Azotobacter salinestris: one gene and its partners. The protein of the gene in region 1 interacts with the protein of each later gene in a pairwise test. Links are inferred from orthologs where the notes say so. Each region holds a gene or a part of one and is shown on either strand. Other genes may lie near its edges. The genes, in order: GCU53_RS13040, GCU53_RS00485 and cheA.

Region 1 (10,832 bases):
CACAGCGAGGAGCTGCTCGCGCGCCTGGCGATCCCGCCGGCGTTCCACGAGCTGATCCGCACCTCCTGGGTCGAGGGCCATCCGCACCTCTACGGGCGCATGGACTTCTCCTACGACGGGCGCGGGCCGGCCAGGCTGCTCGAGCTGAACTACGATACCCCGACCAGCCTCTACGAGAGCGCCGCCTTCCAGTGGGGCTGGCTGGAGGAGTGCATGGCCCTCGGCAGGCTGCCGCGCCACGCCGACCAGTTCAACAGCATCGAGGACCAGCTGCGCCAGGCGCTCTCCGAGCTGGGCATCCGCCGGCCCTTCTACTTCGCCTCGATCCGCGGCTCGGCCGAGGACCGCGGCACCACCGACTACCTGCGCGGGATCGCCGAGCAGGTGGGCATCGCGACCCGGCACATCGACCTCGAGGACATCGGCCTGAACGCTGCCGGCCGCTTCGTCGACCTGGAGGAGCGCTGGATTCCCCACCTGTTCAAGCTGCATCCCTGGGAGTTCGTCTTCCACGAGCCGTTCGGCGCGGCGCTGGCCGATTGCGACACGCAGTTCTTCGAGCCGCCCTGGAAGGCGGTGCTCTCCAACAAGGGCATCCTGCCGCTGCTCTGGGAGTTCCACGAAGGCCATCCGAACCTGCTGCCCTGCCATCTGGACACGGATGCCGCGAAGCCGGTGCCCAAAGGCTGGGTGCGCAAGCCCTTCTTCTCCCGCGAGGGGGCCAACGTGGAGCTGTGCACGGCGGCGGGCGAGACCTTCCGGGTCGATGGTCCCTACACCGACGCGCCCTACATCCTGCAGGCCTGCGCGCCGCTGCCGCGCTTCGCCGGCGGCTACACCCTGATCGGCTCCTGGGTGATCGGCGACAACGCCGCGGGCATGGGCATCCGCGAGGACGACGGCCCGATCACCCGCGATTCCAGCCGCTTCCTGCCGCACGTCATCCTCGACTGAAGGCCCGGCGCCGCAGGCCTGCAGTGCGGCGTCCAGTGGTAACAGGTGCCCGAACCGAAGTGGCCGGATAGCGTCACAGCACGGTTACGCTGGATTCATCGCCTTGTTGCCCTGTGTGCAGGGAGATGATGCGGGGCCTGCAATCGCGCCTGTAACTGCGCGATGAACACCTCCGCTTTGATCTGGTTTGGGAAATGCACCTGGTATTGATTCAACCAGACTGTGCAGCCGGTTTCGCCATTGATCTTTTCCATTCTTATTATCATTTTCGGAGCCCGGAACAATTGAAGTAAATCGAAATGCCCTTGCAATCGAATGCTTGGCTTTCAAGTACTCAGGGAAATCCTGAAAAAGACTTCCCGATTCTGGTGAAATACACCCGCTCCCTTGTCCGAGTTTCCCGATGAAGCAACTGTCCTTCGCCGATGCCGAGTATGCCGGCAAGCGCAAGCAGACCCGCCGCGAGCGCTTCCTGCTCGAGATGGACCAGGTGGTGCCGTGGCAGGGGCTGATCGCCCTGATCGAGCCCTACTATCCCAAGGGCGAAGGCGGTCGGCCCGCCTACCCGCTGGCAGCCATGCTGCGCGTGCACCTGATGCAGAACTGGTTCGGCTACAGCGATCCGGCGATGGAGGAAGCGCTGTACGAAACCACTCTCCTGCGCCAGTTCGCCGGCCTGAGCCTGGAGCGCATCCCGGACGAAACGACCCTCCTCAACTTCCGTCGCCTGCTGGAGAAGCACGAACTGGCCGGGGGAATACTGGAGGTGATCAACGGCTATCTGGGCGAGCGCGGACTGTCGCTGCGCCAGGGCACCATTGTCGACGCCACCCTGATCCATGCGCCGAGCTCGACGAAGAACAAGGACGGCAAGCGCGACCCGGAAATGCACTCGACGAAGAAGGGCAACCAGTACTACTTCGGCGCAAAAGCTCACATTGGTGCCGACGCTGAGTCGGGTCTGGTGCACAGCGTGGTGGTCACGGCAGCCAACGTGGCAGATGTCACCCAAGTCGACCAACTGCTGCATGGCGAGGAAAACGTAGTGAGTGCCGATGCGGGCTATACCGGCGTAGAGAAGCGCCCCGAGCATGAAGGTCGGCAGGTCATCTGGCAGGTCGCGGCCCGGCGCAGTACCTACAAGAAGCATGGCAAGCGTAGCGCCTTATACAAAGCGATCCGCAAGATCGAGAAGGCCAAGGCCCAGGTACGAGCCAAGGTCGAACATCCGTTCCGCGTGATCAAGCGCCAGTTTGGCTACACCAAGGTGCGCTTCCGGGGATTGGCCAAAAACACGTCACAGTTGGTGACGCTGTTCGCCTTGTCGAATCTGTGGATGGCGCGCCGATATTTACTGGCGAATGCAGGAGAGGTGCGCCTGTAATGCGGGAAACGGTTGCTGCGACGTGCTCGCGGCAGCTAAAAAACGCAGAAACGAGCGGGTGATCTGATCGTTTTTGATCGATTCTCCGCTTTCAAAGTCGGCGGGGGGCTGAAGTCAGCCAGAAATACATGACTACTTCAGACCATCCTCAGGCGATAATGACCATGAGCCATGATTTCGGCATTTATTCAATGCCGGCATGACACCTATGGCCCGGCAGTTCTCTTGCAAAGTTGCAAAACCCAGCATGCCCACTTTCATGGCCGTCATTGAAGTATTCATCGGCGAGGTCTTCACCTCCTAGCATGAAAAAGGCGCTGACCATGTCGCTTCGGCTCATGGTGTTACTGATCAGCGCCAATGCTGAACATATTTACACTGAATATATTTACCTTGTGCATTTCATCGAAAGATGGGGTATGGCCTGCTGAATGTAATCTAGCATGAAAAAGTTCAACTCCTCCTTCCAAATAAGGAATATTCCTTATGGCTAACTTACCCGTCGATTCCCCCGCAGCCTTACAGCAGTCCACCTCGGCTTCCGGCGTTTCCTGGGGCGCCATACTGGCTGGCGCAGCGGGGGCAGCCGCACTGTCACTGATCCTGACGTTGCTGGGCGCGGGCCTCGGATTTTCGGTCGCGTCGCCATGGGTAGGCCGGGGCATGAGCGCTGAAGGAATAGGCGTCTCGACCATTATCTGGCTCGCGCTTACCCAGATTCTTGCTTCTGGGTTGGGCGGCTACATCGCCGGTCGTCTACGGGTGAAATGGGCGAACATGCACGGCGACGAGGTGTATTTTCGCGATACGGCGCATGGCTTCCTTGCCTGGGCAGTGGCCACACTGGTGACGGCCGCCCTTTTGGTCGGCACGGTGAGCCATATTGTGAGTAGCGGCGTACAAGCCGGCGCCACCGTCGCATCGGGTGCCGCCACTGCGGCGACCCAGGCGGCAGGCAGCATGGCGCGTGATACTAGCAGCCAGGATTATGGTTATTTCGTCGATAGCCTGTTCCGCAGCGATCGCCCCGTTAGCGATGACGCTGCCGCTCATACCGTTGTGGTGCGCATTTTTGCCAAAAGCTTGAGCAGCGGCGGGCAAATGACCGGCCAAGACCGTGCCTATCTGGCACAACTGATTTCTCAACGCACCGGCCTCAGCCAGGCAGAAGCCGAGCAACGGGTCGATCAGGTCTATGCACAAACCCGCCAAGCGGTGGAGGACGCCAAAGTCGCCGCGAAAAAAGCCGTCGACACCGCGGCTACCATTGCCGCCTGGACCTCGCTCTGGATGTTCGTTGTGCTGCTATGCGGCGCCTTCTTCGCCAGCTTCGCCGCAACCTTCGGCGGGCGCCAACGGGATGCCGTGGTTTACCACGATGACCTGACGCGTCCCTCTGAAACGGCCTATGTCGCTTCCACCACTCCACCCATTCGTAATTAGGAGAATAACGATGCGCTCGATACTGCTGTGGCTCCTCGGTGTTCCGATCCCGCTCATCATCCTGATCGCGTTGTTTTTGTAGTGGTCGGATAAGGCAGGATAACCTTTCTTGCTGGCCCTGGCGTGGCGAACAAGAAATAGCGGGTTCGTGGCACCTCCAGCCTTTCAGCCTGTTCGGAAGAGTTGCCCCGTCCTCTGGGCGGCGCGGCCGGAACGGCACACCGCACGCGGCTGGCGGCCCGTTGCCGAAGGCCGCATCCCTGAACGCATCGACTCAAGGTAGATCAGCGCCGGTTGCTTGCAGGCGGGTTTCCAGAAGGTCTGTGAAGTGGGAACCCCTCTCGCGGGAAGGAGAGGGGGATGACGAACACGGGCGCTGAAGAAAGGAAACGCTCCCGCGCGTCGTGGCGGTCAGAAGGCTTCCCACTGCTCCTCGGCAACGATCGGCGCGGGCCTGGCGCGTTTTTTAGCCAGCTCCGGCCGGCGCTGCTGGTGCGCCGCGTCGTTTCGCTCCCGAATTTCCTGTGGCGCTGCGCGTGGCGGCTCCGCGCCCAGCTGGAACACCGCCACCGCCTCCTCCAGCTGCCGCGCCTGCCCGGCCAGCGAGGCCGAGGCCGCCGAGGCCTCCTGCACCAGCGCCGCGTTCTGCTGGGTCACCTCGTCCATCTGCGCGACCGCCGTGTTCACCTGGGCGATCCCCTCGCTCTGCTCGTGCGAGGCCGCCGAGATCTCGTCGATGATGTCGGTCACCCGGTGCACCGAACGCACCACCTCCTCCATGGTCCGGCCGGCCTGCTCGGCCAGCTGCGCGCCGTCGCCGACCCGCTGGGTGGAGGCCTCGATCAGCGCCTTGATCTCCCGCGCCGCCTCCGCCGAACGCCCGGCCAGGTTGCGCACCTCGCCGGCCACCACCGCGAAGCCGCGACCCTGCTCGCCGGCGCGTGCCGCCTCCACCGAGGCATTCAGGGCGAGGATGTTGGTCTGGAAGGCGATCGAGTCGATCACCCCGACGATCTTGGCGATCTGCTGCGAGCTGTCGCTGATCTCGCGCATGGTCTCCACCACCCGGCCGACCACTGCGCGGCCCTGCCCGGCGGTGCCCGACGCGTCGTTGGCCAGCGCGCTGGCCTGGCGGGCGTTGTCGGCGTTCTGCCTCACCGTGGCGGTCAGCTCCTCCATGCTCGCCGCGGTTTCCTCCAGCGAGGCCGCCTGCTGCTCGGTGCGCGAGGACAGGTCGGCGTTGCCGCTGGCGATCTGCTGCGCGCCGACCAGGATCGAGCCGCTGCCGGCGCGCACGCTGCCGACGATGCGCACCAGGCTTTCCTGCATCTCGCGCAGCGCGCCCAGCAACTGGCCGATCTCGTTGCGCGAGGTGACCGGGATCGCCTGCGAGAGATCCGCCTGGGCCAGGCGCTGCACATGGCCCACCGCCTCGTGCACCGGGCGGACCACGAAGCCCATCAGCATCGCCCGCAGGGCCAGCATCAGCAGCAGGGCGACGGCCAGGGCGATAGTGCCGACGATGGCGAAATCCCGGAGGCTCGCGTGATAGTCGTCCAGCTGCCGTGCGCCATGGGTTTCGAGGGAGGTCATGGCTTCCGCCAGGTCCTGGGCGACCTGCGGGCCGCGCTTGAAGATCATGTCGTCCTCGAGCTGGTCGAAGGCGGCGGTGTCGTCCTCCTTCCAGGCCAGCAGCTGCTTGTCGAGCGCCGCCAGGGATTCGTCCAGATCGGCGGCCACCCTTTCCAGCAACTGGCGCACGTCTTCCCGGGAGGCGGGCGGCATGGCCTTGAAGTCCGCCAGGGACTGGCCGGCCTGGCCGAGCAGCTGCTTGAGCTCGTCCTCCTGCTTCTGCCGCTCGACCATGCCGACCAGGCCGACGGAACTCATCTTGCCGTAGGCCTCCAGGTGGGCGAAGACCTTCAGGCGCAGCGTGTCGATCTGGCGCAGCAGGTCGATGCGCGTGGTGGTCCGCGTGCGCTCCTCGAGGGCCTGGTTGGCCATGGTGGTGCCGGTGTAGCCCAGCGCGGCGACGATGCCGAGCAGGAGCGCGAAACAGGCCAGGGTGGTGGTGACGATGGCTCTGATGCTCAGACTGCGTAGAAAACCCTGCATGGAACTCTCCGTAAGACTGGTGCGCAGCGCCGGCTCGGGCCGGCGCCGCCTCGAATCGCCCGGTCGGTCCGGCTCGGGCCGGGACCAGGCTCGCTCGCATGTGCCCTGAAGCGCACCGCGGTATCAGGTCGGGCCTTCGGGCCCCCGCGCCTGGCCGACCGCTTCTCCCCGCCGCGCCAGCCGGCGGGTGTCGACCACCCGCAGGCTGTTGCCGGGCAGGGCCTTGGCCTGCTGCTTGGCCTGCGAGGCCAGCTCGGCGAGCTGCGCGGCGTCCAGGTGCGCGCAGGCTTCGGGAAACAGGTGGACGGCGCCCAGCGACAGGCTGAGCAGCGGGAACGCGCGCTGCTGGCCCTGGCGGTCGTGGCTGCCGAAGTGGCCGGCCTCCAGGTGCTCGCGCTTGTAGTGGCGCCGGCAGTGCGCCGGGAATGCCTCCTGCAGGCGGGTCAGGCGCTGCCGCCAGTCGGGGGAGGTCAGCACCAGCAGGAAGTCGTCGCCGCCGATGTGGCCGAGGAAGTCGCACTGCGGGTCGATCTGGTTGCTCAGGCACTGGGCCAGGTCGAGCAGCACCTCGTCGCCCTTGGCGTAGCCGTAGCAGTCGTTGAATGGCTTGAAGTGGTCGATATCCACGTAGCAGACCAGCGCCTCGCGCGAGTTCTGCAGCAGGCGGGTCAGGCACTGCTGGATCGGCACGTTGCCCGGCAGCAGGGTCAGCGGGTTGGCGTGGCGGGCCTGCTGCAGCTTCTGTTCGGTGATCAGCCTGAGCACGTCGATGGCCCGGCCGATGCCCCGGTAGCGGCCGTCCTGGGTAATCACGAAGTCTTCCTCGATGCGCTGGCGGGCGCGGCCGGTCAGCAGGCGGCTGACCTGCTGCAGGGAATGGCTCTGGTCGACGGCGAGGAAGTCCTCGCTCATCAGCCGCTCGATCGCCTTGCGCGCGAACAGCTCGGGGCCGAAGGGCTTGAGCAGGGCATCGGAGAGCGCGTGGCGGTGTACCACACCGACCGGCCGCTGCCCGGCATCGAGGACCGCCAGCAGGTTCAGCGAGGCCTGGCGGCGGAACAGCTCGAGGACTTCGGCGACCGGCGTGCTGTCGGCCACCCCCGGCTGCTCGGTGAGCAGCGCGGCGAGGCCGGCGTCCTCCTCGGCGAGCAGCGCGCTGGACGGCCTGGGCTGCGGCAGGCAGGCGCGGACCTGTCTGGCCGGGCGCTCTTCGGGCCGGGCGAACAGGTAGCCCTGCAGCAGGTCGACGCCCATCTCGACCAGGGTGGCCAGCTCCTCCGGGCGCTCGATGCCCTCGGCGATGATCCGCGCCTGGGAGGCCCGCGCCATGCGCAGGATGGAGTCGACGAATTCGCGCTTGAGCGGATCGCGGTCGATGCCGTCGATGAAGTGGCGGTCGATCTTCACGTAGTCCGGGCGCAGCTCGGACCACAGGCGCAGGCTGGCGTAGCCGGCGCCGAGGTCGTCGAGGGCGATGGAGAAGCCCATGGCGCGGTAGTAGCACAGCGCTGTGTCGAGCAGGGCGAAGTCCTCGATGGGGGTCTGCTCGGTCAGCTCGATCACCACCTTGTGCGGCGGGATGCCCAGCGCGTTGAGCAGCTCCAGGGTGTGCCCGGTGCGCCGCTCCGGTTCCAGCAGCACCTCCGGCGAGACGTTGAGGAACAGCCGGCCATCCAGGTCGAGTTCGTGGAAGCGCCGGCAGGCGTTCTTGCGGCACAGGGCTTCGAGTTCGCTGAGGCGGCCGGCGTGGCGGGCGGCGCCGAACAGCGGCACGGGCGCGTGCAGCGGGCTGTTGGAGGGGCCGCGGCTGAGCGCCTCGTAGCCGTGGACGCACTGTTCGGAGAGGCTGAGGATGGGCTGGAACAGGGTATTCAGGGTGCCGCGGGCAAGGATCAGGTCCAGGGCGCTCAGCTGCTCGGTGACGGTCATGGAGGGACCCCCGCTGGGGTAAGGCAAATTGCCATGATTTCGATACGCGGCTATTGCACGACAAATCCATGACGGTTGTATGACGTGCGTGCCAGATACGCCGAAAAGCGTTCCGTCCGCTCAGGGCGTCGGTCCGGGATCGCGCCAGTCGGACGGGGCGAGGGCCATCGACCGGCCGGACAGGGACAGCGCCAGGCGATCCAGCCAGGCCTCGATCGGCAGCCTCGGCGCCTGGGTGGCAGTACCGATGGCGAGCAGGCCGAGGATCAGGACGCCGGCCGGGATGCGCCGCAGCGCGAGCCGTTCGAGATGGCGCAAAAAGAGCAGGGCGCCGGCCATGCCGAGCAGGCAGCCGGCGATGGCTTCGGAGCGCGGGTGCGAGGCGGCGGCGACCTGGAACAGGCCGTACCACCAGGCCACGGCCAGGGCCGCCAGGGCGGCCGGCCAGCGCCAGGCGGAGCGGATCTGGCGGGCCAGCAGGCTGCCCAGGACCACCAGCATCAGGGTCGCGTTCATCGCCTGGCCACTGATGACCGTGATATCCAGCCAGCGGATGCCGAGACCCCAGCCCTTGAAGGCGAGCTTGCTCAGGGCGACCGGCAGGTAGCAGGCGAGCAGGGTGGCCAGCCAGGCGCCCAGCGCCCGCGGGGATCTGGCCGCCAGCAGCCAGAGGGCGATCACCGCGGCGGCGGGCAGCATGACCGACAGGTCGGAGTAGCGGGTCAGCCCCTCGGGCAGCATGCCGCTTCCGCGTCCGGGCAGCGTCGGTGACCGGCCGGCACAGGCGCATGGCTGCCTGGCTGATGGCATCTCGGTGCCGTCCGGCGTAGCATGGGTTCTCTTCTTTTTCCAGTCATGATCCTAAGTGCCGTGAAATACCTCATCCTTGCAGTCCTGGTCTTTTCCGTCGGCTATGTGCATCTGCGCGGCCGGGTCCGTCACAAGCTCACCCGCCAGCTCACCGATCATTCGAGCTTCCTGGCACCGCTGAACACCCTCCTGTACCTGACCTCCAGCGTCCCCAACAAGCCCTACCTGTCCCCCGACGACTTCCCCGAGATGAAGCGCTTCCAGGACAACTGGGAAACCATCCGCGAGGAGGCGCAGGCGCTGTTTCAGGCCGGCGAGATCAAGCGCTCCGACACCTACAACGATGCCGGCTTCAACTCCTTCTTCAAGAGCGGCTGGAAGCGCTTCTACCTGAAGTGGTACGGCGACAGCCATCCCTCGGCCAGCAAGCTGTGCCCGAAGACCATCGCGCTGCTGCAGGAGGTCGGCTCGGTCAAGGCGGCGATGTTCACCGTGATGCCGGCGCACTCCAAGCTGGTGCGCCACCGCGACCCCTACGCCGGTTCGCTGCGCTACCACCTGGGCCTGTCCACCCCCAACGATCCGGGCTGCTTCATCAGCGTCGACGGGCAGAGCTATGCCTGGAAGGACGGCGAGGCGGTGGTGTTCGACGAGACCTACATCCACCATGTGGAGAACACCACCGACAAGGATCGCCTGATCTTCTTCTGCGACATGGAGCGTCCTCTGAAATACGCCTGGGCGACCGCGCTGAACCGCTGGTTCAGCCGCACCGTGATGGCCGCCGCCAGCTCGCCCAACGACGCCGGCGACAAGACCGGCGGGGTCAACCGGGCCTTCAAGTACCTGTACTGGCTGCGTCTGCAGGGCAAGGCATTGAAGAAGCGTAGCCGCAACCTCTACTACACGCTGAAGTGGGGCACCCTGGGCAGTCTGTTCGGAATGTTCCTGCTCAGCTGAGACCTTTCCGGAATGCCGAAACCGGGCCACCTTGGGTGGCCCGTTTCGTTTGCGGCGGGGCCGGACATCGCCCCCGCGGCCCGTGACGGCCGCCAGGCCCTCTCAAGGCGCTGTACGGGTTTCCGGTGACGAGCGGGGTAGATAGACCTCGAAATGGTCGACGAGCACCCGCTCGGGAACGCTCTCGCCCTGCACCAGGCGCTTGAGCATCCAGTAGCTTTGGCGACCGATCTCGCGGCTGTTCATGTCCACGTAGGCCTGTACCAGACCCTCGTCGAGCAGGGCATGCTGCGCCGCGTCGGGCTCGGACGTGGCAATGATGATGACCGGACGCCTTCCTGCTTTCTCGAGCTCGGCGAGCGCCGGGCCGATGTGCCGGCGATAGGCATCGACCTTGTAAACGGGCCACATGCCCAGGCTTATGATGACGTCGAATTGGCCGGTGCTCAGCAGGTCGGCCAGCTGCAGCACGGCGTTCTCGGGCGTCTCCGCGCGATTCAGCGGGCAGCGGTGGGGTTCGCTCCAGCCGTTCTCTCCATGCAACTGGTCGGTGACCCCGGTGCCCGCGACACCGCCGAGCTGCCGGCGGATTCCCTGGAGGCGTTCGTGCTGATTGGTGCTCCAGAGGTTGTCCTGCAGGATGCACAGTCTGCCGCCCTGGGGTCTCAATTGCTGGGCGAGTTCGCCCAGGCGATGGCCGAAGGCCAGGTTGTCGAGCCCGACGTAGCCCTTGCGCAAATGCCGTTCCGCCGGCTCCAGATCCGTTTCGAAGGTGACCAGGGGCACCCGTCCTATTCCCTGCAAGGCGTGTTCGGCCAGCCATTTCGAGTGAGTCACCGCCAGGGCGATACCGTCCAGGTCACGGGTGAGGGTCTGTTCCAGGGCCTTGTTCTGGCGCCGGAAATGCGGCGATCCCGGGGCCCCCAGAAACAGGCAGGTATCGCCCTGGGTCTGGGCGGCCTCGGCACACCCCTTCCCGCTCAGGATGCAGTGGTGCTGGTCGTTGCGCTTGGCGACCAGGGCGAACTGCAAGGGCTCGGCCTGGGTGGGAAGGGAGATCAGCAGCCCATGGAGCAGAGCCGCCATGGCGAGGCGGAGCACGGCTTTCGCCGCACTCCGGTGACCCGATGCGGAAGGCGCCGGCTTGGAGAGCGTCATGAGAACATCCTGTCTGCGATTCCCTATATATGTGACTTTATAATATGGTCAGTCACGGGAGTCTGCATCGCTCGCGAAG
Region 2 (10,861 bases), 2.7 Mb from region 1 along the record:
GTTGGTCTGGAAGGCGATCGAGTCGATCACCCCGACGATCTTGGCGATCTGTTGCGAGCTGTCGCTGATCTCGCGCATCGTCTCCACCACCCGGCCGACCACTTCGCGGCCCTGCCCGGCGGTGCCCGAGGCGTCGTTGGCCAGCGCGCTGGCCTGGCGGGCGTTGTCGGCGTTCTGCTTCACCGTCGCAGTCAGCTCCTCCATGCTCGCCGCGGTTTCCTCCAGCGAGGCGGCCTGCTGCTCGGTGCGCGAGGACAGGTCGGCGTTGCCGCTGGCGATCTGCTGCGCGCCGACCAGGATCGAGCCGCTGCCGGCACGCACGCTGCCGACGATGCGCACTAGGCTTTCCTGCATTTCGCGCAGCGCGCCCAGCAACTGGCCGATCTCGTTGCGCGAAGTGACGGAGATCGCCTGCGAGAGATCCGCCCGGGCCAGGCGCTGCACATGGCCCACCGCCTCGTGCACCGGGCGGACCACGAAGCCCATCAGCATCGCCCTCAGGGCCAGCATCAGCAGCAGAGCGATGGTCAGGGAAATGCCGCCGATGAAGGCGAAGGTGGTGAGGCTCGAGTAGTAGTCGGACATCTGCCGCGCACCATGGGCCTCGAGATAGGCCATGGTGTCCGCCAGGTCCTTGGCGATCTGCGGACCGCGCTTGAACATCATGTCGTCTTCGAGCTGGTCGTAGGTTTCGGTGTCGAGCTTCGACCAGGCCTGCAACTGGCGATCGAGGGTGCCAAGCGATTCGGCCAGACTCGCTGCGGCCTTTTCCAGCAGCTTGCGCCCATCCTCCCTGGAGAACGGCGGCATGGCCTGGAAGTCCGCCAGCGTCTTGCCGGCCAGGGTGATCAGTTCATGAAGTTCGGCCTGCTGCTTCTGGCGCTCCGCGAGAGCGACCTGGCCGACCAGACTCATCTTGCCGTAGGCCTCCAGACGCGCGAAGGCTTTCAGGCGCAGCATGTCGGCCTGACGCAACAGGTCGATCCGGGTCGCAGTCCGCGTTCGGTCCTCGAGCGCCTGATCGCCTATCCTGGTACCTCCATACCCCAGCCCCGCAACGACGGCCAGCAACAACGCAAAACAGCCAAGGGTGGTGGTCACCACCGCCCTTATGCTCAGACTACGCAAGAAACCCAACATCAAGAAATCTCCTTAGCGGCTGCCGGTACAGCCTTCGAATCGGGCTCACTCCCCCGGGTGGGGGGCGAATGCCTTCTTAAAATTTCGCTTTCAAGCGATACCTCTCATCGGCGGCGGGATCGTCTCCCGCGACCTGGCCGACACGCGTACGCACCGGCCTGAAGAGCCATGACCGGAACCTGTTCCGGCAAAATCCATCCACGCCCGCCTGAGCGGGCGTCGTGGTCAAAATTCCTCCCACTGCTCCTCGGCAGTGGCCACTACCGGCTTGCCATGCTCCCTCTCCCGCAGCGGCTCCGGCACCGCTCCCTCCGGACGCCACGCCCGCCCGGCCGGCCGGCCGACGAGGCCATCGATGCCTTCCGTACCAGCGGTGCGCTTTGCTGCCTCACCTCATCCATCCGCGCGACTCTTCGCTCTGCCCGTGCGAGGCCGCCGAGATCCCGGCGAAATGCCGGTCCCGCTGCACCGGGCAAGCTGCCTCCTGCGCATGAAACGCTCCTCGAACAGGTCCGGGCGGGCGCAGGTCAGACCCGCTGCGCCCGCCCGGAGGCGGCCACCTGCTTGAGAATCCGCTCGGCCATGTGCTCGAGCGACACCACCTCGCATGCCCCGCCGAGGGCGATGCCCTCCCGCGGCATGCCGAACACGACACAGCTGGCCTCGTCCTGGGCGAAGGTGAAGGCGCCGGCCTGACGCATCTCCAGCAACCCGCGCGCGCCATCCTTGCCCATCCCGGTGAGCAGCATGCCGATGGCGTTGCGGCCGGCGTTTTCCGCCGCGGAGCGGAACAGCACATCCACCGACGGGCGATGGCGGTTGACCGGCTCGCCATCGTCCAGCCGCGCGACGTAGTTGGCGCCGCTGCGCGCCAGCTTGAGGTGGGCGGTGCCCGGCGCGATGTAGGCATGCCCGGGCAGGATGCGCTCGCCGTCCTCGGCCTCCTTGACGGCGATGTTGCACAGGCGGTCCAGGCGCTCGGCGAACGAGCGGGTGAAGCCGCCCGGCATGTGCTGGGCGATGAGGATGGCCGGACTGTTGGCCGGCAGCGGCTCGAGCACGGCGCGGATCGCCTCGGTGCCGCCAGTGGAGGCGCCGATGATCACCAGCTTTTCGCTGGAGAGGATCGGGGCCTGCAGCGCCTTCGGCCGTGGAGCGCTGCCCGAAGGCGCCTGGCGCGGACGCGAGCGGGCGGCGGCGCGGATCTTCTCGGCGATCAGTTCGCTGTAGTCGAGCATGCCGTGGCGAATGCCCATCTGCGGCTTGGCGATGAAGTCCAGGGCGCCCAGCTCCAGGGCGCGCAGGGTCACCTCCGAGCCGGCCTGGGTCAGCGACGACACCATCAGCACCGGCATGGGCCGCAGACGCATCAGCCGCTCGAGGAAATCCAGGCCGTCCATGCGCGGCATCTCGACGTCGAGGGTCAGAACATCCGGATTGTGCAGCTTGATCAGGTCGCGGGCGACCAGGGGATCGGCGGCGACGGCCACCACCTCCATGTCCGGTTGCGAGTTGATGATTTCGCTCAAGAGGTCGCGTATCAGCGCCGAATCGTCGACGCACAATACTCGGATCTTGGGACTGCCCATGACGGATCTCCTTTTCAACGGCCCTGCCCGGCGCCGGCTGCCCGGCAAAGGACAGGCCCGGCCGTCAGGCCTGCTTGTTCTGGGTATATCGGTTGATTGACGTCAAACTTTAGGCTTGTGAGCGAGGGTGTAGACGGTGTGCCCACGCAGCTTGAAGTCGTCGCAGAGGTAGGTGAAGTTTTCCGAATGGCCGGTGAACAGCAGGCCATCTTCCTTGAGGTAGGAGACGAAGCGTTTGAGGATGCGCGTCTGACTCGGCTTGTCGAAGTAGATCATGATGTTCCGGCAGAAGATCGCGTCGAACGGGCCGGTCAGGTCCCAGCGCGGTGCGTGCAGGTTGAGCTGCCGGAAGTCGATCATGTTCATCAGTTCCGGGCGTACCCGGGCCAGTCCTTCCCGCCCGCCGCTGCCCTTGAGGAAGAAGCGCTTGACGCGCTGCTCGTCGAGCTCGAGGACCTGCTTGAGCGGATACACGCCGGTCCGCGCCTTGGCCAGCGCGTCGCTGTCGATGTCGCTGGCGACGATCCGCGCCTGGCTGGCCTGCTGCGGCCCGAGCGCCTCGATCAGGGTCATCGCGATCGAGTACGGCTCCTCGCCGGTGGAAGCCGCGGCGCACCAGATGCGCACCGGGTCGCGGCGGCCGGCCACATGCTCGGCGAGCAGCGGGAAATGGTGCGGCTCGCGGAAGAAGGCCGTCAGGTTGGTGGTCAGCGCATTGGTGAAGGCTTCCCACTCCCGTGCCGCGGGCTGTCGGGCCAGACGCTCCAGATACTCCGAGAAGTGGCTGATGCCGTGCAGGCGCAGGCGCTTGGCCAGACGGCCGTAGACCATTTCACGCTTGTTGGCGGCCAGGACGATCCCGGCACGCTGATAGATCAGCTGACAGATGCGTTCGAAGTCCGCATCGGTCAGTACCAGATCGCGTCCCAGCGGATCGCTCAGGGACGGTAATTCGGGGTTGCTCAAGATCTGCTTCTCTCCCGGCTCTCGGCTATCCGTCGCTTGCCGTGCCGCTCTTCGCTCTCATGCCCGCGCCCGGTCGACGGCTCCGGACGGGGCACCCCTTCCCCGGAGGACGTACCGCCCCCGGTCACGCGGAATACGGAAATCGCGCGCTGCACCTGGATCGCCTGGGTTTCCAGATGGGTGGCCTGCTGCGCCACCGACTCCACCAGGCGAGCGTTGTGCTGGGTCACCTCGTCCATCTGCGCGACGGCCTGACTGGCCTGGGCGATACCGCTGTTCTGCTCGGCAGAGGCTGCGGCGATCTCCTCCATGATGTCGTTGACCCGGGCGACCGCCGCCACCACGCCTTCGATGGTCTGCTCGGCCCGGCGCACCAGGCGCTCGCCCTGCATGATCTGCTGCGAGGAGTTGTCGATGAGGGTGCGGATTTCCCGGGAGGCCTCCGCCGAACGGCTGGCCAGGTTGCGCACCTCGCCGGCCACCACCGCGAAGCCGCGGCCCTGCTCGCCGGCACGCGCCGCCTCCACCGAGGCGTTCAGCGCCAGGATGTTGGTCTGGAAGGCGATCGAGTCGATCACGTTGATGATTTCGGTCATCTTGTGCGAGGTGGTGGTGATGGTTCCCATGGTATCCACCACCTGCCCCATCACCTGGCCGCTCTCGCGCACGGCCCCGGCCGCCTCCTCGGCCAGCCGGCTGGCTTGGCGGGCGTTGGCGGAGTTCTGCTCCACGGTGACGGTGAGTTGCTCCATGCCGGCCGCGGTCTGCTGCAGCGAGGCCGCCTGCTGCTCGGTGCGCGCATGCAGGTCCAGATTGTCCCTGGCGATCACCTGAGCGGAGTTGGTGAAGGTGTCGACGCTGCCGCTCACATCCGCCGAAATGCTCACCAGGCTCTTGCGCATGGTTTCCAGCATCCGCGTCATCTGGCCCATTTCGCCATTGCCGTAGTCGCCTATGCGCACCATGAGGTTGCCGGCGGCCAGCTGGGAGATGAAGGCGATGGCGGCCTGCAGCGGGCGATCCAGCGTGCGGACGGTCGTGCGCGCCAGCAGGATCAGCCAGAGCATCCCCGCGGCGACCAGCCCCAGCTGGATCTGCAGCAGCGTCTCCGCCAGGTCCTTGTCCCCGCTCTGCAGACCGAAGTAGCCGAGCATGCCGCTGGCCAGCAGCAGCATTCCGCCGGTCGAGACGATCAGCTCCAGTTGCATGGACAGGGAACCCAGCTGCAGGCGCTCGAGCAGACCGCGCCAGCCGCGGCGCACCAGCTTGCCGCGGATCAGGCCGAGATGCTTGCCGCGCCCTTCGCGGATGCTGCGGTAGGCCTGCTCGGCGACCTCCGCCTCCTTGCGCAAGGCCCTGGTGCGCACCGAGGTGTAACCGACCAGCCGTTCGCCTTCGTAATAGGGCGTGACGTTGGCCCGGACCCAGTAATGATCGCCGTTCTTGCGGCGGTTCTTGACGATGCCGTTCCAGCTCAGGCCCTTGCCGACCGTTTCCCACAGGTTGGCGAAGGCGATGGCCGGCATGTCCGGATGCCGGACCAGGTTGTGCGGGGCGCCCATCAGTTCCTCATGGCTGAACCCGCTGATCTTGATGAAAGCCGGATTGGCATAGGTGATCCGTCCCTGGAGGTCCGTTCGCGAAATCAGGAAATCGTCTTCCTGCAGTTCGTACTCGCGCTGGGTCACGGGCCGATTGTTGCGCATGCGAAATTTCCCCCGTACAACGAAGCGATGGGCGGTTCGTAGCCGCCCATTCGTGGTGTGTTTCTTTAGAAGGTCTGCCAGTCGTCGTCGGACCCGGAGGAGCTCCGGCCCGACCGCGAGGCCAGCGGCGGCTCCCGCCGCGCCAGCTCGCGCTCGGCACTCTCGTATTGGCGTTGCGCCCAGGACCCGTCTATTCCCCGGGATGGCGAAGAATCCGTCTCGTAGTTCGCGTCGATGCGGAAGCCGTCCACGGCCTCGCGCAGGCGGCGGGCCTCGCCGACCAACTCATCTGCCGCCTGGTTGGTCTCCTTGACCAGGTTGGCGTTCTGCTGGGTCACGGCGTCCATTTCCAGCACCGCCTTGTCGACCAGGGCGATGCCGTTGCTCTGCTCGCGGGAGGCGGCGGAGATCTCGTCCATGATGTCGGCCACCTTCTGCACCGACTCGACGATTTCCTGCATGGCGCTGCCGGCCTGGGCGACCAGCTTGCTGCCGGCATCCACCTGGTCGACCGAGGCGGTGATCAGGTCGCGGATCTCCTTCGAGGCCTGCGCACTGCGGCTGGCCAGGTTGCGTACCTCGCCGGCCACCACCGCGAAGCCGCGGCCCTGCTCGCCGGCCCGTGCCGCCTCCACCGAGGCGTTCAGCGCCAGGATGTTGGTCTGGAAGGCGATCGAATCGATCAGCTTGATGATTTCCGCCACCTTGTGCGAACTCTCGCTGATCCCGCCCATGGTGCTGACCACCTGGGCGACCAGGTCACCGCCTCGCTTGGCCACTTCGGCGGCGCTGTCGGCCAGGGCGTTGGCCTGATGGGCGTTGTCGGCGTTCTGGCTGACCGTGGAGGTCAGTTGCTCCATGCTGGAGGCGGTGTTCTCAAGCGAGGCGGACTGCTGCACCGTGCGGGTCGAGAGGCTGCGGCTGCCTTCGGCGATCGCCTGGGCCCCTTCGTGGATCAGGTGACTGCTGTGGCGCACGGTGCCCACGGTCTGCGCCAGGCGCTGCTGGATGTCGGCCAGGGCGGCGAACAACTGGCCGATCTCGTTGGTGCTGTGCACTTCGATGCGGCCGGCCAGATCGCCGGAGGCGATCTGCTCGCAGTGCTCCACCACCCGCTGCAGCGGCCGGATCACGTTGGCCGTGACCCCCCACAGCACGATGGCGACGGTCAACACGGAGACGAACAGGGCCGCATAGATGGCCCACTCGATCGCCGCCTCGATCCAGGTGAAGCCGGCCTGCGGCATCGCTCCGCCGCTGGCCAGCGCCTGGCCCAGCCTCTCCAGATCAAGCAGGAAAGGGGCGCCGTGCATCCTGGCCGATTGGCCGTGGTGGCCGGCAACCACCGGATTGCGCCGGACCAGCTCCTGCAGCTGCGGGCGCAGGCCGTTGTCGAGCAGGCTGGCGAAGCGCTTCTGCAGCGCCTGAACCTGTGCTTCATGTTCGACGGCATGCGGCAGGGCGAGGAACGCCTCGAAGGCTGCCTGCAGGCCTTTCAGGCGCTCGTCCAGGGCGACCTTGTCCACCTGATGGCTCGGCGGCACGTCCTGCGCATCGCCGGACTGCGCCGGGGCGCTCACCTGCCCGCGCTGTACCGCCTGCTCCAGGCGGGCCTGCTCGTCGCCCAGCGCCTGCAGCAGCTCCTGCAGCCGGAAGGCGACGGCCTGCAAACCGACGACCTGCTGCAGCTCCTGCTGCTGCCGGCCGAACTCGACCAACTGGCTCTGGCTGCGCTCGGCGTAGTGCACGGAATAGAGGCCCAGCGCACTCAGGCTCACCACCACCGTGCTGAAAAACGCCAGTACCAGCATCCAGCTGAGACGTACCGTCATGTTGTCCAGTAGTTTCAACTCATTCTTCCTTTGCGGTCTGCCCACATTGCGGGTGTTTCATCCAGACGATCAGCTCCAGGCCGGCTCGGCCTGCGCATCGTCCTGTTGGTGATACGGGCGTTTGCCGGCGGGCCGCCCCCGGCCGCGCGCGTCGCCATGGGAGCCCTCGATGACGAAGCGCACCACGTGCCGGTTGAGCTGGACACTCTCGCGGGTCAGGCGCTGCGCAGCCTGGGCGCTGTCCTGAACCATGCCGGCGTTGCGCTGGGTCATCTGGTCCATCTGCGCCACGGCCAGGTTGACCTGCTCGATGCCGCTGCTCTGCTCCACGGAGGCGGAGGAAATCTCGCCGATCAGCGTGTTGAGCTGGCCGATATCGGCGACCATGTCGCGGATCAGCTCGCCGGTCCGGCGTACCTGCTGGTTGCCCGCCTGCACCTGGCTGCCGGCACCGTCGATCAAGCCCTTGATCTCGCGCGCCGCCTCGGCGCTGCGGCTGGCCAGCTGGCGCACCTCGCCGGCCACCACGGCGAAGCCGCGGCCCTGCTCGCCGGCGCGGGCCGCCTCCACCGAGGCGTTCAGCGCGAGGATGTTGGTCTGGAAGGCGATCGAATCGATGGTGTCGACGATGCCCGACATCCGATCGGCGCTGACCTGGATGGCCGCCATGATGTCCACCACCGACTGCATGGCTTCGCCGCCCTTGTGCGCACTCGCCGCACAATTCTCCGCCAGGCTGCTCGCCCGGCCGGCGTGTTCGGCGTTCTGCCGCACGGTGGCGGTCAGTTGCTCCATGGTCGAGGCCGTCTCGGCCAGGGCTGCCGCCTGCTGCTCGGTACGTGCCGCCAGCTCGGCGTTGCCGGCACCGATCGCCTCGGCCTCGGCCTCGACCTGGCGGGCGCTGTCGCCGATGTCGCCGATGACGCTGGCGAGGGCTTCGCGCATGCGGTTCATGTGCGCCAGCACGCTGTCGCTGTCGCCGGGACGCAACACCGGCCTCTGGGTGAGGTCGCCGTCGGCGATATGGCTCACCACCTCGACCGCATGGCGCGGATCGGCGCCGAGATCGCGCATCAGGTCGCGGATGACCCAGCCCATCAGCAGCGAAAGTGCGGCGCCGGCGAGCAACAAGCCGATCACCGACTGCATCAGGCGCTGGATGAACATCTCGTTGATATCGGCAATGTAGATGCCGCTGCCGACATACCAGCCCCAGGGTTCGAAGGTACGGATCAGCGAGCGCTTGTTCTCCAGCTCGCTGGTGCCGTTGTGGCGCCAGGCGTAGTCGAAGTAGGCGTGCCCCTGCCCCTGGTCCGCCGCCCTGGCGAACTCGACGAACAGGTTGCGCCCGTCGGCGTCCTTGAAGTCCGCCAGCGGAGTGCCCGTCTCGATGGTCGGATGGGCGATGTTGCGCGTGTCGGCATCGAACACGAAGAAATACCCGCGCCCACCGTCGTAGCGCATGCTCTTGATCAGCGCAACCGCCCGGGCCTGGCCTTCCTCGCGGCTCACCACTCCACGCTCGACCTGCGTGGCGACATCTCCCAGCACCGAGAGCGCAATATCGACCTGGCTCTCGACCTTGGCCCTGCGCTCATCGAACGTCATGCCGCGCATGATCCAGACTTCCACGACCATCAGCGCCAGCATCGCCAGCCAGGCGGCTGCCAGGGTTCCCCAGAGTTTCTGACGCATTGTCAGACTGCCCATTCATCTCTCCTTGCACTGCATTCTTATGGTTATCGAGTCCCGGGACGCTGCCGCCAGCCCTACCGCCAAGGGGGCCTTTTCCGCTCTATCGGCAAGCGACAGCCGGACTTGAGATGAGGCCGGCGCCAAGCTGCGCCACCGGCACTCCGAGCCTGGGGAGGCCCAACATCAAGCCACGGTCTTCTCCACCAGGGCCATTTCCTCGCTGGTCAGCAGCTTGTCGATGTCGACCAGCACCAGCATGCGCTCGCCGATGCTCGCCAGCCCGCAGAGGTAATCGGAGGACAGCGACAGGCTGAACTCGGGCGCCGGCTTGATCTGGTCGGGGGACAGGCTGATCACGTCGGACACGCCGTCGACCACCACGCCGACGATGCGTCCCTCGACGTTGACCACGATGACCACCGTCTGCCCGCCGTACTCGATGCGCTCGAGGTGAAACTTGATGCGCAGGTCGACGATGGGCACGATCACACCGCGCAGGTTGGTCACCCCCTTGATGAAGTCCGGGGTGTTGGCGATCCGCGTGACGTTCTCGTAGCTGCGGATTTCCTGGGCCTTGAGGATATCGATGGCGTATTCCTCGCTGCCCAGCGAGAACACCAGAAATTCGCGGGTATGGGTGTCGGCGATGGCCGCCGCCAGATCGGCTTGCTTGAGGGAAGTCATGACAGCATCAGCTCCTGTTCGGTCGCAGCCGCACGTTCCTGACGGGCGGCGCTCTGTCTGCGGTTGAGGCGTTGCAAATCGGCGATGTCGAGAATCAGCGAGACGCTGCCATCGCCGAGGATGGTCGCGGCGGAGACGCCCGGCACCTTGCGGTAATTGGTTTCCAGGTTCTTCACCACCACCTGCTGCTGGCCGACCAGTTCGTCCACCAGCAGGGCGCAGCGGGTGCCCTCGCCCTGCACGATCACGACGATGCATTCGCTCGGCCGGGTGCGTGCGCCGGGAATGCCGAAGACCTGGTGCAGCGGCAGCAGCGGCAGGTACTCGTCGCGCACCTTGAGCAGCTGGTCGGTGCCGGCCATCGCGTAGATGTCCTCGCTGCGCGGCTGCAGGGATTCGATCACGGCGTTCAGCGGCAGGATGAAGATCTCCTCGCCGGCCCGGATCGACATGCCGTCGAGGATCGCCAGGGTCAGCGGCAGCACGATGCGGGTGGTGGTGCCCTGGCCTTGGCGCGACAGGATCTGCACGTGTCCGCCGAGCGACTGGATGTTGCGCTTGACCACATCCATGCCGACACCGCGTCCGGAAACGTCGCTGACCACCTCGGCGGTGGAGAAGCCGGGCGCGAAGATCAGTTGCCAGACCTCGTCGTCGCTCATGCTGTCGGAAACCGCCAGGCCGTTGCTGCGCGCCTTGGCCAGCAGCTTGTCGCGGTTGAGGCCGGCGCCGTCGTCGATGACGTCGATCAGGATGTTGCCGCCCTGGTGCTGCGCCGACAGGGTCAGGCGCCCGGTGCGCGGCTTGCCGGCGGCCTCGCGCACCTCGGGCGACTCGATGCCGTGATCGAGGCTGTTGCGCACCAGGTGGTTCAGCGGGTCGACGATGCGCTCCACCAGGCTCTTGTCCAGCTCGGTGGACTTGCCCACGGTGACCAGCTCGACCTCCTTGCCCAGCTTGGCCGCCAGGTCGTGGACCTGGCGCGGGAAGCGGCTGAACACGAAATCCATCGGCACCATGCGAATGGACATCACCGCTTCCTGCAGGTCGCGGGCATTGCGCTGCAGGAGGGCGATGCCGTTGACCAGCTCGCTGTGCATGGCGCCGTCCAGCCGGCCGAGCATCTGGTCGAGCATCGACTGGGTGATGACCAGCTCGCCCACCAGGTTGATGATCTGGTCGACCTTGGCCACCGGCACGCGCAGGGAGGTGGATTCGCCGTTGTTATTGTTGTTGGCCGGTGCCTTGC
Region 3 (5,146 bases), 2.7 Mb from region 1 along the record:
GCTCGCCGATGCTCGCCAGCCCGCAGAGGTAATCGGAGGACAGCGACAGGCTGAACTCGGGCGCCGGCTTGATCTGGTCGGGGGACAGGCTGATCACGTCGGACACGCCGTCGACCACCACGCCGACGATGCGTCCCTCGACGTTGACCACGATGACCACCGTCTGCCCGCCGTACTCGATGCGCTCGAGGTGAAACTTGATGCGCAGGTCGACGATGGGCACGATCACACCGCGCAGGTTGGTCACCCCCTTGATGAAGTCCGGGGTGTTGGCGATCCGCGTGACGTTCTCGTAGCTGCGGATTTCCTGGGCCTTGAGGATATCGATGGCGTATTCCTCGCTGCCCAGCGAGAACACCAGAAATTCGCGGGTATGGGTGTCGGCGATGGCCGCCGCCAGATCGGCTTGCTTGAGGGAAGTCATGACAGCATCAGCTCCTGTTCGGTCGCAGCCGCACGTTCCTGACGGGCGGCGCTCTGTCTGCGGTTGAGGCGTTGCAAATCGGCGATGTCGAGAATCAGCGAGACGCTGCCATCGCCGAGGATGGTCGCGGCGGAGACGCCCGGCACCTTGCGGTAATTGGTTTCCAGGTTCTTCACCACCACCTGCTGCTGGCCGACCAGTTCGTCCACCAGCAGGGCGCAGCGGGTGCCCTCGCCCTGCACGATCACGACGATGCATTCGCTCGGCCGGGTGCGTGCGCCGGGAATGCCGAAGACCTGGTGCAGCGGCAGCAGCGGCAGGTACTCGTCGCGCACCTTGAGCAGCTGGTCGGTGCCGGCCATCGCGTAGATGTCCTCGCTGCGCGGCTGCAGGGATTCGATCACGGCGTTCAGCGGCAGGATGAAGATCTCCTCGCCGGCCCGGATCGACATGCCGTCGAGGATCGCCAGGGTCAGCGGCAGCACGATGCGGGTGGTGGTGCCCTGGCCTTGGCGCGACAGGATCTGCACGTGTCCGCCGAGCGACTGGATGTTGCGCTTGACCACATCCATGCCGACACCGCGTCCGGAAACGTCGCTGACCACCTCGGCGGTGGAGAAGCCGGGCGCGAAGATCAGTTGCCAGACCTCGTCGTCGCTCATGCTGTCGGAAACCGCCAGGCCGTTGCTGCGCGCCTTGGCCAGCAGCTTGTCGCGGTTGAGGCCGGCGCCGTCGTCGATGACGTCGATCAGGATGTTGCCGCCCTGGTGCTGCGCCGACAGGGTCAGGCGCCCGGTGCGCGGCTTGCCGGCGGCCTCGCGCACCTCGGGCGACTCGATGCCGTGATCGAGGCTGTTGCGCACCAGGTGGTTCAGCGGGTCGACGATGCGCTCCACCAGGCTCTTGTCCAGCTCGGTGGACTTGCCCACGGTGACCAGCTCGACCTCCTTGCCCAGCTTGGCCGCCAGGTCGTGGACCTGGCGCGGGAAGCGGCTGAACACGAAATCCATCGGCACCATGCGAATGGACATCACCGCTTCCTGCAGGTCGCGGGCATTGCGCTGCAGGAGGGCGATGCCGTTGACCAGCTCGCTGTGCATGGCGCCGTCCAGCCGGCCGAGCATCTGGTCGAGCATCGACTGGGTGATGACCAGCTCGCCCACCAGGTTGATGATCTGGTCGACCTTGGCCACCGGCACGCGCAGGGAGGTGGATTCGCCGTTGTTATTGTTGTTGGCCGGTGCCTTGCCGGAGGCCACCGGGGGTGACGAAGCGGCAGCAGGCGCCGGGGCGGCCACGGGTGCAGGCGGAGCCGCGACCACCGCGGGCACTGTCTTCCTCTCCTCGGCAGGCAGGACCGTCGGCATGGGCTCGTGCGGCGGCGCCTCGGCCTGCGCGGCAGCGCCAGCCGCCTTCGACGGCGCGGCGGGAGCCGCGAGCGCCTGGATCTCCAGCTGCTCGGGCTCGACCACGAAGCAGAGCACGGCCTCGATGTCGTCGGCGCTTTCGCCGGTGGCCAGCTCCACCTCGTAGCGCTGAACGTCGCCGCTCTGGCCGAGGATGCTGCCGAAATGCTTGAGCTCCTCGATCAGCAGCTCGCGGTCCTTCTCGGCGACGCCGAGCAGAACCACGCGCAGGCGCTCCGTCCCCTCTTCGCCCACAGGCGCCTCTGCCGCTTCCGGCTCGGGCGAGGGCGCCGGCTCGGCGACCGGGCTCGGGGCCGGCACCGGTGCCGGGGCGTGCCCGGCCACCTCCGGCCCCTGCTTGCCGAGCTCCTCCAGGGCCATCTGCTGCAGGGTTTGACAGATACGCGCGAATGCCTCGGGGTCAGGTTCGCTGCCGTTGCGATAGGCGGCTAGCTGGTCTTGCAGCATGTCCTTGGTTTCCAGGAAGGTGTCGACGATATCGCGCCGCAGCTTCAGCTCGCCGCGGCGCAGGTGGTCGAGGATGTTCTCGAAGATGTGGGTAGTCCGTTGCAGGACGTCGAAGCCGAAGGTGCCGGCACCGCCCTTGATGGAGTGGGCGGCACGGAAGATGGCGTTGAGCTGCTCGGGATCGGGGGACTCGATGTCCAGCTCGAGCAGATGACGTTCCATATCTTCCAGCAGTTCTGCAGCCTCCTCGAAGAAGGTGTCGTAGAAGTCGGTGATATCCATGCAAGCACCCTGGCTTATGGTGGTTGGTTAAGGCCTGGCGGCCGGTCGCGCGGGGCCGTTGGCGGTCGCCGGGCCGGCGCTGTCCCGGGATGCGCCCTCCGTTGCCGGCCGGTTGCCGCCATCCCCGCTCGACAGGGGGCCGTATTCCCGCTGATCGAGAATCGAGTCGGCGAAGCGGCTGTCCAGCACGATCACCGCAATGCGCCGGTTGGCCGCATCGTTCGGTGCGGCACCCTCGAAGGGAATCCGGTCGGACATCCCCGAGGTGCGCAGCAGTTTTTCCGGGGCCAGACCGCCGCCGATCAGCTCGCGGCGCGAGGCATTGGCGCGATCGGCCGACAGCTCCCAGTTGCTGTAGCCCGCCTCACCGCCGGCATAGGGCAGACTGTCGGTGTGTCCGGTGATCTGGATGCGGTTCGGCAGCTCGTTGAGCATCGGCGCCAGGGTGCGCAGCAGGGTGCGCATGTAGGGAGCCACCTTGGCACTGCCGATCTCGAACATCGGTCGCTGCTCGGTATCCACCAGCTGGATGCGCAGCCCTTCGGGAGTGAGGTCGACGAGAATCTGGTCCCTGAGGTCCTTGAGCAGCGGGTCGATATTGATCGCCGCCTCCAGACGCTCCTCCAGCTCCCGCAGGCGCTTGCGCTCGAGCTCGTCGATGCGGCGCTGCTCCTGGCGCAGGTCGATGCGCGCGCGCTCGCCCTCGGCGAAGGTCGGGTCCGGTCCGCCACCGGGAATCACGCTCTGGCTGGCGCCATCGCGGTCGCCGCCGGCCATCGCCACCAGCAGCGGCGTACGGAAGTATTCGGCGACCGCGATACGGTGCTCGTCACTGGCGCTGGCAAGCGTCCAGAGCACCAGGAACAAGGCCATCAGGGCGGTCATGAAGTCGGCGAAGGCGATCTTCCAGGCGCCGCCGTGGTGACCGTGTCCGCCCTTCTTCTTGCGGCGGATGATGATGACGGGACGGTCACTCATGCACTGCCGGCTCCGGAGCTCTTGCTGTTGCGCACATGCTCCTCGAGCTCGCTGGCGGAGGGGCGTTCGGCGCTGTGCAGCGCCTTGCGGCCGAACTCCACGGCCACCTGCGGGGCATAGCCGTTGAGGCTGGCGAGCAGGGTGACGCGCATGCATTGGAGCATCTTCACCGCCTCGCCCACCTGGCGGTCGATCCGGCTGGCGGCCGGTGCGACGCACCCGTAGGCGAGCAGGATGCCGAGGAAGGTGCCGACCAGCGCGTGGGCGATCATCAGGCCCATCTCGTCGGGACCGACATCGGCCATGCTCAGCGCCTTCACCACACCCATCACCGCGGCGACGATGCCGAAGGCCGGCAGGGCATCGCTGACCTTGGTCAGCGCATCCACCGGCAGGTGCGCCTCGTGCTCGAACTCCTCGATCTCGTGGACCATCAGCTCGTCGAGCTCATGGGCGGCCATGTTGCCGCTGATCATCAGCCTCAGGTAGTCGGTGAGGAAGGTGATGATCATCGGGTCCTGGACGACCTTGGGGTATTCGCTGAACAGCGCGCTCTCGGCCGGGTTCTCGATTTCCTTCTCGATGGCCAGCATGCCCTCGCGCCGGGCCTTGCTCAGCAGGTTGTAGAACAGCGACATCAGCTCCAGGTAGAGCGCCTTGTCGTAGCTGTTGGTGCGCCGCATGCGCGAGAAGGCCCCCAGGGTGGCCTTGATGATCTTGCCGTTATTGGCGGCGATGAAGGCGCCGACTGCGGCGCCGCCGATGATCAGCAGCTCGAGCGGCTGGAACAGCGGCCCCAGGCTGCCGCCGGACAGCGCATAGCCACCGAATACCGAGAGCATGACAACAATGAGACCCAGAGCGATCAGCACAGGCGAGTCCTTCCAGAGAGAAGCAGTATCCGGGATATCGGCAGGAAGGAATAAGGCTTGAGGGCTTTTCGGAAAACTTTGCCGACCCCGGTGACAGGGAGGTCGGCAGAGCCGGAAAGCTTGAACGAAGGAGATGGAGGAAGGGCCGCCTCCCCGGCTCAACCCTTGGCGCAGAACCCCGGCAGCAGCGTGTCGTCGGCCGCCATCATCTGCAGCTCGATCTCCCGCCGCTTGCGCGTCTTGCCGGCACGCGAAGGCGGCTGGCAGATACCGCAGACGAAATCCCGGGTCGGCGCGTGGGCATGGGCCACGAACTCCCCGCCACAGCAGGTGCAGCGGATCATCTCGAGCATTTCGCTCTCGAAGAAGCGCACCAGCGTCCAGGCCCGGGTCAGCCCGAGGACGAATTCGGCCTCGTCCAGCTGCACCTGCTCAAGATAGAGCCGGAAGGCCTTGACGAACGCCTCCATCCGCTCACAGCCGCAATGCTCCCGCAGGCTGCGATAGATCCCGTAGAACAGCGAGGAATGGATGTTCGGCAACCAGGTCACGAACCAGTCGGTGGAAAAGGGCAGCATGCCCTTGGGCGGCGACACGCCCCGCAACTCCTTGTACAGGCGGATCAGGCGCCCCCGGCTGAGATCGGTTTCGGTTTCCAGCACCTGCAGGCGGGCACCCAGCTCGATCAGCTCGATGGCCAGCTGCACCTGCATCAT

The links.
Region 2: the proteins of GCU53_RS13040 (region 1) and GCU53_RS00485 interact in binary tests that used the Escherichia coli proteins (3 or more experiments, as listed by UniProt). The link is inferred for Azotobacter salinestris from one-to-one orthologs.
Region 3: the proteins of GCU53_RS13040 (region 1) and cheA interact in binary tests that used the Escherichia coli proteins (3 or more experiments, as listed by UniProt). The link is inferred for Azotobacter salinestris from one-to-one orthologs.

Annotation. Positions count from the first base shown.
Region 1 is NZ_CP045302.1:2,780,794-2,791,625, forward strand. The notes cover bases 3,545-6,514. They hold GCU53_RS13040 (methyl-accepting chemotaxis protein), read right to left. Parts: upstream 5,897-6,514; coding sequence 4,193-5,896; downstream 3,545-4,192. Other genes in these bases: GCU53_RS13035 (CsbD family protein), read left to right, coding at 3,545-3,781; GCU53_RS13045 (bifunctional diguanylate cyclase/phosphodiesterase), read right to left, coding at 6,020-6,514. Also shown: GCU53_RS13020 (glutathionylspermidine synthase family protein), read left to right, coding at 1-954; GCU53_RS13025 (hypothetical protein), read right to left, coding at 1,050-1,208; GCU53_RS13030 (IS5 family transposase), read left to right, coding at 1,358-2,338; more of GCU53_RS13035, read left to right, coding at 2,825-3,544; more of GCU53_RS13045, read right to left, coding at 6,515-7,825; GCU53_RS13050 (phosphoesterase), read right to left, coding at 7,946-8,566; lipid A hydroxylase LpxO, read left to right, coding at 8,696-9,595; GCU53_RS13060 (substrate-binding domain-containing protein), read right to left, coding at 9,698-10,753. UniProt on the Escherichia coli protein: Receptor for the attractant L-aspartate and related amino and dicarboxylic acids. Tar also mediates taxis to the attractant maltose via an interaction with the periplasmic maltose binding protein. Tar mediates taxis away from the repellents cobalt and nickel.
Region 2 is NZ_CP045302.1:42,712-53,572, reverse strand. What follows is about bases 7,863-10,861. They hold GCU53_RS00485 (chemotaxis protein CheW), read right to left. Parts: upstream 9,613-10,861; coding sequence 9,112-9,612; downstream 7,863-9,111. Other genes in these bases: cheA (chemotaxis protein CheA), read right to left, coding at 9,609-10,861; GCU53_RS00490 (methyl-accepting chemotaxis protein), read right to left, coding at 7,863-8,943. Outside these bases: GCU53_RS00515 (methyl-accepting chemotaxis protein), read right to left, coding at 1-1,140; GCU53_RS00510 (protein-glutamate methylesterase/protein-glutamine glutaminase), read right to left, coding at 1,668-2,729; GCU53_RS00505 (CheR family methyltransferase), read right to left, coding at 2,832-3,695; GCU53_RS00500 (methyl-accepting chemotaxis protein), read right to left, coding at 3,692-5,401; GCU53_RS00495 (methyl-accepting chemotaxis protein), read right to left, coding at 5,467-7,251; more of GCU53_RS00490, read right to left, coding at 7,303-7,862. UniProt on the Escherichia coli protein: Involved in the transmission of sensory signals from the chemoreceptors to the flagellar motors. It physically bridges CheA to the MCPs (methyl-accepting chemotaxis proteins) to allow regulated phosphotransfer to CheY and CheB.
Region 3 is NZ_CP045302.1:39,239-44,384, reverse strand. What follows is about bases 1-2,949. They hold cheA (chemotaxis protein CheA), read right to left. Parts: upstream 2,581-2,949; coding sequence 421-2,580; downstream 1-420. Other genes in these bases: motB (flagellar motor protein MotB), read right to left, coding at 2,608-2,949; GCU53_RS00485 (chemotaxis protein CheW), read right to left, coding at 1-424. Also shown: more of motB, read right to left, coding at 2,950-3,558; flagellar motor stator protein MotA, read right to left, coding at 3,555-4,430; flagellar transcriptional regulator FlhC, read right to left, coding at 4,589-5,146. UniProt on the Escherichia coli protein: Involved in the transmission of sensory signals from the chemoreceptors to the flagellar motors. CheA is autophosphorylated; it can transfer its phosphate group to either CheB or CheY.